Regions from separate parts of the Ruegeria sp. AK11 genome, predicted to be linked through region 1. Evidence: riboswitches for the same ligand, from Rfam matches in the RefSeq annotation. Region 1 holds a riboswitch; the other holds the start of a gene.
The links. Region 1 has a riboswitch for cobalamin ahead of ACR0D9_RS00155 (ABC transporter substrate-binding protein). Riboswitches for the same ligand answer to the same signal wherever they lie in the genome.
Positions count from the first base shown of each region.

Region 2: linked by a shared signal. The riboswitch ahead of ACR0D9_RS18430 (CbtB domain-containing protein) and the one ahead of ACR0D9_RS00155 (ABC transporter substrate-binding protein) in region 1 are both predicted to bind cobalamin.

Region 1 covers NZ_JBQFXU010000001.1:23,344-27,793, reverse strand. The annotation lists gene ACR0D9_RS00170 (SH3 domain-containing protein) at 1-408, shown strand, start outside; gene ACR0D9_RS00165 (NADPH:quinone reductase) at 520-1,509, shown strand; tRNA gene ACR0D9_RS00160 (tRNA-Gln) at 1,600-1,674, shown strand; cobalamin riboswitch at 1,836-2,028, shown strand; gene ACR0D9_RS00155 (ABC transporter substrate-binding protein) at 2,182-3,186, shown strand; gene ACR0D9_RS00150 (FecCD family ABC transporter permease) at 3,201-4,232, shown strand; partial or broken gene ACR0D9_RS00145 (ABC transporter ATP-binding protein) at 4,229-4,450, shown strand, end outside.
Region 2 covers NZ_JBQFXU010000012.1:43,443-47,892, forward strand. The annotation lists gene ACR0D9_RS18415 (L,D-transpeptidase) at 1-138, opposite strand, end outside; gene ACR0D9_RS18420 (hypothetical protein) at 536-1,039, opposite strand; gene ACR0D9_RS18425 (CbtA family protein) at 1,104-1,802, opposite strand; gene ACR0D9_RS18430 (CbtB domain-containing protein) at 1,807-1,977, opposite strand; cobalamin riboswitch at 2,012-2,227, opposite strand; gene ACR0D9_RS18435 (DUF1636 family protein) at 2,409-2,744, opposite strand; gene ACR0D9_RS18440 (transglutaminase-like cysteine peptidase) at 3,890-4,450, opposite strand, start outside.

The sequences.
Region 1 (4,450 bases):
CTGCCCCTGCCCCGATATGTGTCGATGAAGGCAGCCGAAGGGAACGTGCGACGCGGACCATCCCTAACCCACCGAATCGATTGGGTATTCAAAAGGCGTGGCATGCCGCTGCAGGTCACTGCCGAATACGGCAACTGGCGCAAGGTCCAAGACCGCGACGGCGCGGGTGGCTGGGTTCACTATGCCTTGTTGTCTGGCGTCCGAACGGTGCTGATCGAATCCGAGATGCTGCCTGTTTATGCCCGCCCCGACCCGACCTCGCCCGTGAATGCCCATTTCGAGACCGGAGTGGTGGCGCGCCTTGGAGCCTGTTCGCTGGACTGGTGCAGGATCACCGCCGGCGGATACCGTGGCTGGACACTGAAATCGAACCTTTGGGGCGTCGATTCTTCCGAAATTCGGGAATAGGCGAAAGACAATTTCCGGTATCCGCGGTTGCGCATCGCCCCGAAAAAGCGCGACAAGCTGTTTGAGTTACCGGCCCAATCGCCGCTTAACTCGACCTAAACGGAGGACCCTATGCGCGCAGTCACCTATTCAGCCTTCGGAGACGCTGTCGATGTCTTGCGCATACAGGATATTCCCCCAGTTCCGCCTGGACCGGGTGAAGTCACGGTCGAGTTGTCTTATTCCGGCGTAAATCCCTCGGACGTCAAGGCCCGCGCGGGAACCCGACCGGGTGTCACAGAACCTCCGTTTCCGCTGATCGTTCCGCACAGCGACGGGGCTGGAGTCATCACAGCGGTTGGCGATGGCGTACCCGCGACGCGGATTGGTCAGCGCGTGTGGATTTGGAACGGGCAATGGCAACGCGCGTTCGGTACAGCTGCCAGCCACATCACCCTGCCTGAATCTCAGGCTGTAGAACTGCCCGAGACGGTGTCACTTGAAACCGGAGCGATTCTTGGAATTCCGGGCCTTACCGCAAGCCACGCAGTGTTCTCGGGCGGCACGCCGCGCGGGCAAACCATTTTGATCCATGGTGGGGCGGGTACTGTCGGGTATCTGGCTGTCCAGCTTGCCAAATGGGCCGGAGCCAAAGTGATCGCAACGGCCAGCACCCGCAGCTTTGACCGGGTCAAGGCAGCTGGTGCAGATGTCGTTCTCGACTACTCCGGTGAACACCTTTCGGATCAGATTCTCGACGCAAATGATGGACGTGCAATTGGTCGAATCGTCGATGTCGAATTTGGACAGAACCTTGACACCAACATTGCCGTCATCGCCGAAAACGGCCGTATCAACGCATATGGATCTGCCCGGAATATGACACCCGTCTTTCCCTTTGGACCCATGATGTTCAAGGCCGTGACACTCGAGGCAGTCCTGATCTACCTGCTGCCCGCAGATTTGCGCGCCGCCGCAATAGAGACTCTACACAAGGCACTGGCTGATGGCGCATTGATCTGCCCCGTACATAAGGTCTTTACACTGGAAGAATGCGCTGCCGCCCATGCGATGGTACAGGAAGGCAACCGTACCGGAGCGGTGTTGATCGACACCAAATGAGGGGCCTTCAAAAAAATTTTACGGCGCTCGCTTTTTTTGCAAAACGCTCTTGAACCCTGCCATCAACAATCGTAGATAGCCGCTCACCGTTGGGGTGTAGCCAAGTGGTAAGGCAGCGGTTTTTGGTACCGTGTATCGTAGGTTCGAATCCTACCACCCCAGCCATGATTTTCCCTAATATCACACACTATGAATCTGGGTCCGGATTTTGGCGCGTTCTCAGCGGCTTTTCTGATATCAGCGCCATGTTGAGACGCGCAGGTGCATGCTCTTGCGAGAAAATAGGAAAGACCCCGGAGTTTTTTCTTGCCGCAGGGTAAGTGTTAAGGTACCCGCGTTTTACCGGTCCCGATGTGGCTAAGAGGGAATCCGAGGTGCCTTTTGGTGCCAACCGGAACTGCCCCCGCAACTGTAGGCGGCGAGCGCTGTCCATTTCCGTCACTGGGCCATTTTGGTCTGGGAAGACAGGACAGACAAAGACCCGTCAGTCAGGAGACCTGCCGGTATGAAACCGAAACACACCGGGCGGGGTTGTCCGGGGAGGTTGCCGAAGAAACGCGCCGGGCGGTCTATTTTCTACCCTGCGCTCACGGCAGGCAGTAAAGCGCCTGTTGCTTCGGTAAATGCCCATTCACCCGTTCTCTGGTCATTGACACATGGAGATCGATTGTCATGTTTCTACGCACTGGCCTGATTGGCCTTTCCTTGCTGGCTACCAGCGCTGCCTCCGAAGGAAACTTTCCCCTAACTATCGAAAACTGCGGTCACTCGGTCACGTTTGACGCGCCAGTGACGTCGTCAGTCACGGTCGGCCAGGCCGCGACCGAGGTGCTTTATGCGCTGGGTCTGGGCGAGCAGGTTCTTGGAACCTCGGTCTGGTTCAACGAGGTGCTGCCTGAATATGCCGAGGTGAATGCCAAGGTAGAGCGTCTGGCAGACAATGATCCCAGCTTTGAAAGCGTTGTTGCCAAGCGGCCGGGACTGGTCGCAGCGCAATATGAGTGGCATGTCGGACCCGAGGGCATCGTCGCCACGCGTGAGCAATTTCACGAACTGGGCATTCCAACGTACGTAATGCCTGCAGATTGCATCGGCAAAGACAATACAGTCGGCGGCGATGGCACCCGCCTGCAAGCGTTCTCGACCGATACGCTGTATCAGGGTATCGAAGAACTGGCGGCAGCCTTTGATGTATCCGAACGCGGCACGGACCTGGTTGCCGAGTACAAGGCCCGCGAAGCCGCAGCCGTCGCCAAGGCGCAAACCGTGAAGCTGGACGATGTGTCAGCCGTATTCTGGTTTTCCTCTCCTGAAATGGAAAGCGACCCGTTTGTGGCCGGACAGAAAGGCGCACCGGGATACATGATGAGTAAATTGGGTATCCGCAACGTCGTCGAGACGGATGAAGAATGGCCAACAGTGGGCTGGGAAACCATTGCCAAGGCCAATCCGACGGTGATTGTTATCGCCAAGATGGACCGCCGTCGCTTTGCTGCGGACGACTACCTGAAAAAGCTGGAGTTCCTGCGCACTGATCCGGTGACCAGCCAGATGGATGCGGTCAAGAATGACCGGATCGTCATTATGGATGCGCAGGCCATGGACGCCACCATCCGCGCAATCCCGGCGCTGGAGGATCTGGCCGAGAAGCTGGATACCATCGGAAACAACCTGTGAACGAGGTCGCCGCAATCTTACGGCAGGGTTTCAAGGCTGCGTGCCTTACCGTGCCATTGTTGATTGCGGCGGTTCTTGCGGGCGCGATGATCGGGGAAACCTCTCTGTCGCCCGATTTGGTTCTCTCCGTTCTGGCCAACAAGCTGGCCGGAGCGGACTTTCCTGTCGACCCAATTGATCAGGGTATTATCTGGAGCTACCGGATTCCTCGCGCTCTGGTCGCTGCGTCCTGCGGTGCCGGTCTGGCTGTCGCAGGGGTCGTGTTGCAGGCTTTGCTGCGAAACCCGTTGGCCGACCCTTACATTTTGGGCATTTCTGCCGGGGCCTCGACGGGTGCCGTGGCTGTAACCATCGCTGGTTTGGGTGGGGGGGCTTTGTCGCTGTCTTTTGGCGCGTTCAATGGCGCGCTTTTGGCTTTTGGTTTTGTCGCGTTGCTGGCCCGAGCCGCTGGCGCAGGGGGCGGACGGGTTGCGACGGCACAGATCGTCCTGGCGGGAATTGCCGGGTCTCAGTTGTTCAATGCGCTGACGGCCTTCATCATCGCCAAATCCGCCAATGCCGATCAGGCGCGCGGGATCATGTTCTGGCTGATGGGAAACCTCAGCGGCGTGCGCTGGCCGGATGTGTATCTGGCCATTCCGGTGGCCCTTGTCGGTTGGCTCATTTGCCGCTTTCACGCCAGAGCACTGGACGCCTTTATTTTCGGCTCTGATTCAGCGGCCTCGCTGGGCATATCGGTACGTCGGGTGCAGGCAACCCTGATCTTTGCGACCGCGCTCACGACAGCTGTCATGGTTTCTATCGTCGGATCCATTGGCTTTGTCGGGCTGGTCATCCCTCATGCTGCCCGGTTCCTTGTGGGACCGGGGCATCGCAGGCTTATCCCAACCTCCGCCTTGATCGGAGCGGTCTTCCTGATCGGCGCAGATATCGTGTCGCGCATCATCATCCCGGGTCAGGTTCTGCCGATTGGGGTGGTCACCGCCCTGATCGGTGCGCCTGCCTTTGCCGTAATTCTGGTGCGCGGCCAGAGGAGCGCCCGATGAAGATCGAGGCGAAAAACCTGACATATTCCGTTCGCGGCAAGACTTTGCTGTCAGACGTATCCTTTGTCGTGGAGCCCGGCGAAACACTTGCTTTGGTCGGACCTAACGGTTCAGGGAAATCAACGCTGATGCGCCTGCTGGCGGGGTTGGTACGTCCGGTTTCAGGAAAAGTCGTCATAGCGGGTCATCCCGTTTCGCATTTGTCGCGCAGACAAATT
Region 2 (4,450 bases), on a different contig from region 1:
GTAATCAAATGGCGTGACCTGGCTGTCCCAATAGGTCTTTTGCGACGAGGTTGGCCATGTTTTGGCGATCAATGGACTGGCCGCAGACGCGGAAAACAGCGCAGTGGTTGATTGAATGAAATAGCGCCTTGTCAGCATAGATCTCAGCCTGGTTCACAAGTTCAATGTATTTGCATCGCATTTTCACGATCAAATTCGAGTCTTAAAGCCTCTAGCAGCTAGAGCTTCAAGAGGTTTCAGGTAACGCTTAGTTTATCCAGTCGATCAGGTGCGCGGTGGCGTGAACTCTGATTTGATCGAGTTTGCTTTGGACTGGGTCAAAAAAGCAATGGAAAGAACCGAAATGCCCATTGTAGTTGCTTCATGTTTTCGGTTTCCGACGATGCAAGCCAAAGGAACAAGACGGGAATTCGGCGCGGCTTTGCAACAGCTTATCTGTCCTTGGATACAGAGCGGCAAAAACCCGCGCGCACGCTGTACTTGCCGCTTAGACCCGCTGAATCCGCGTAGTTGTCTTCTCAGCCAGGAATGTCAATCAGGAGTCATCGCCGTCAGGCTGCACGGTCACTTTGGCCTCCACGGGCACACCCTCAACCATCAGAGGGCTGTGGCTGTTGCCATTGAGAGAAACTTTTACTTCAACATCGCCATCGGGGAGCGACGGAAGGTGTAACCAATTGGCATAAAGGCGGCCCAGCTTTTCGCCGTTGATATAAACATGCGCGTGACCTTCGCCTGGAACGTCAGCCGTGGAGGCATTTTCCGGAGCAAAGCGAAAGTTCTGCGGTGTCACACGCAGATTCCAGCCCGCCATAGGATCCTTAATCATCTGGATCGCCACACTGGGGGCGTCGCTGTCGGCAGGCAGATTAGTGGCAGCGGAGTGGTCGTGCGCTGCCATCTCCATGTTGCCGCCGTGTTGGGCCGGGTCAGTATGGTCATGGCTCTCAAAGGTGCTACCGCTGCTGGCGGCAATCACAAAGCCAGCACCGCCGCCAAAGACAAGTCCGATGGCAAAGAGAGCAAGAGAACGGGACATCTTGTCATCCTCAATAAAAAAAACCCGCCGGTGTAACCAGCGGGGTAGCAATGGAGGAGCGCGATCAGACTGCAGCGCCTGCGCGCTTGCCTTCTGTCTGCCAGAAGTGGCCGGTGAAACTGCCTAAGAGTGCCCAGGCGGCCATGCCGATGCCGAAGGCCCGGGCAGCAAAAAGCGCCCCGATCTCGGTCGGAACCGGCCCAGAGAAACTCTCAGGCTCAGGGGCCCCGATAATATGCGGTACCATTAGCAGCACGGCCGCAATCAGGTAGCTTACCAGGTTACCTCCAAAGGCAATCAGCCACATGGCTACGCCGGCTGCGGCAACGGTGACCGTCCACCAGATCTGACGCACTCCCACATCTGCTGCCGCTACGCCGGGAACTTCTGGAGCCAGTGACAAGCCAGGAGCAAAGTGGAAGGCGACAAAGCCCGCAAGACCCCAAAGCAGGCCGGTGCGGCCGTTGATCTCATGCCCCTGACGTTCGGCTACTGACATCAGCGCCGCCAGGACTAGCGCATAGCCGGTGTAGGTAAGCATGGTGAAGATAATGCTGAGACCATCGCGCATCGGCTCGGCGAACATGCCGGGCAGGTCGGGATGCGCAGTTACGGGATCAGCGCCAAAATGCACCAGGTCGCCGCCCTCATAGAGCTCGGCGTGAAGTAGCACTGGCTGCACGAAATACAACTGCAGAAGGGCGGCAATCAGCCCCGCTGCTGCACCAGCGAACAAGCCGCTGGTCAGAATACGACTGAACATTGTTTTAGTGGCAGGGGAAGCCAGTTGCGTGGCGCACATCATGAGCCGCGTCATGCAGGCCAGAAGCCTGAACATGGCCAGTCACGGTAATGATCCCTAGACCCAGAACCACGGCGAATACTGCAGGCAGAAAGGATGCGCCAGCGGCGGATGCCTTGATCGTTTTTGTCGTCATTTTAATCCTCCTCGCCGTCACACCCGACGGCATATGTTGTGTCCATCCTACGGCCGGTCTCCTGACTCGCAGGTCACAGCAGACTTCCCCCTTCCCAGCGCCATTACGCCAGTGGTATTGGAAGGCCGCTCGCCGCTCACAGTCGCGGGGGCGGTCAAGGCTTCAGTGCGGTAGTTTGGTGCACCGTCCTCATTCCCGTTTCAGTCCCAGTGCGTAGGCACCTTTGGACACCGTAGAAGCCTTTATTGTTCCATAGTGCTTTGTTCCGTCAAGTACGAAAGCGACATCATAGTATTCTGCAGCGGTCAATCTTAGGTAATGGCAGGCTTGGTTTAGATTTTAGCCGTTCAGTGCAGAAGGCTAAGTCGAAAAACACAAACTGTAAGCTGAAAACTCGACACCGGAGCTTTGGTCGGCAAGTTGCATGTTGGCTATCTTTTTTGTGCCGGTATACGTGCAATCGCCTTGAAACGTAGCTTACCTAGCTTCCTGGCGTCAGCGAAGTCGCCGTCAGTACTGTCCTCATACATCCGCATGAAGATCATTATGTCCGGAAGATCGACAACCGTAACCTCACCGAAAAGATAGGCGGTCTTGCCGCTTTGTCGCACCGCCAACGTCTGTGGTCGGTGACAACCGGACATGCAATCCACTTGCTGCAACTCGGCTTGCACCCCCGATGCCTCCAGCGTTGCGGCTAATTGATCATAAAGGGTGGAATCCGCGTCGCGGCAGGTTCTGCAAAGCGTGAGGTTAGGTAGGCACATGCGTCAGGCTGATCCTTGATCGAGAACTTCCATCTGAGATTTCATATTTGCTGGTCGGTTGTTAGCTCAGTTTCAATACGTGTTTTGACTCTAAGTCTGGAAAAGAGTCCATACTCAGGCAGGAAGGACACATGAGCCCTAGCCCTCGAAAACTTTGCAAATACACCGAGTGCGAGACGGGGATTTGGCAGGGCGAAGAAGCAACCATCAGACGAAAAAATTTTTAAGTTTCTACGTGAGACTGAGCTGAAGCAGGTGGTAGGCGATGAAGTGGAAACAGCTCACGCGAAACATCTTTGTTCTTCAATAATCTGAAACAGCATTGCCTCCGGGATCGGCTCGCCATGACACGCCTATTTTCAGGTCCGCGCGCACCGCGCCTCCCAAGGCGAATTCCGAGACGCGACAGGTTCTTGTTGCGCGTAACTAGGTTCGTTCTATCGTCAATTACAGTCTAGATCCGGGACATATAGCGGGGTTCGTGCTTGATGGTTACCTTTCGGTTACCACGACCGATCATGGGACTGAATGCGTAGCGACAACCGACGACATTCAAAAGGAAGTACGCTGATGCGAAACGCCTCGGCATTAACAACTTTTCTGTCTGCGTCACTACAACCGAGGATCGCCCATGCCGCCATCGGTTCTCGCCGCAACCCGGTGTGATGGGTGTTGTGATAACGGCATATCTCCGGGTGCAGCCAGTCTTCGAACTCCTCCAATGTCATCGACGCAGTGCCGGAGCCGTCGCATTTCCCCTTATCCTTGGGGGATAATTGCGTTCTTCCCTAAAGTAGATGAACGGCCTCCATGGTCGTCCTAATCAGGCGTTCGATATCTTCGCCGTAACGCGCTCGACCCGGTGGCCTTTACTTGACGGAGATACTCCAATCTGAGCGGGTCAAATGGAAGGTTTCGCTGCGGAAACGCGCCCATTGTCTACGTGTATGGCTTGCGGAATCCCAACAGTAGGCCAATACGACACCTCCGAGATATCTGGCGCGCGGATCGAATTCGTTCACACGCAATGGTGCAAACACAAGCAGATGGACGAGTCGGACTGAGCATCGAAACTCAACTATGCGCCCAGAACAATGCAGGTCGTGACATCAATTGCGAGAGGCAACCAATGTCTACCCAATGGTTTAGCCGCTAGAAACCTGTACCCAACGATCAGGGTGAATCGGGTCCTGTATTCGTAGGAAAAGATACCTTGTTTCCTTCCACGTTTTGATCCTGTTGGTAACATTGTCCAGAACCAAATCGCCTTCACTCGAGCGATAGACTAGAACAGCATGGCCATTGCGATTGGTGTCCAAGACGGTCGCGATTAGTAGCTTCGTAGGATCCACACCGTTCTGCACAAGTTCAAACTTCTTTTGCAAAGCGAAGTCTTCGCAATCTCCTGACCCTTGCGTCGGCAGTGTCCAGTATTCCTTTGTCCCGTATTGGCTTTGATCCGAAACGGCACGGATTCTCCGATTGACGCGCGTGTTGATCGTTTTAACGATCTGATTTTCTTGTGCCACGGACAGACCAGAACTACGAGCGCTCGCGCACGCCCAAGAGTAATCTTTGCATAGTGTTTTGGCACCGGATGGCGCTTCAATCTTTCTGTCAAGACCGATCGAGGGAAGCTCAGAGGCTTGTAATGTAGCGGCAGACACAAAAAAGCTGCATATAAAACAGATCATTGGGAGATAACC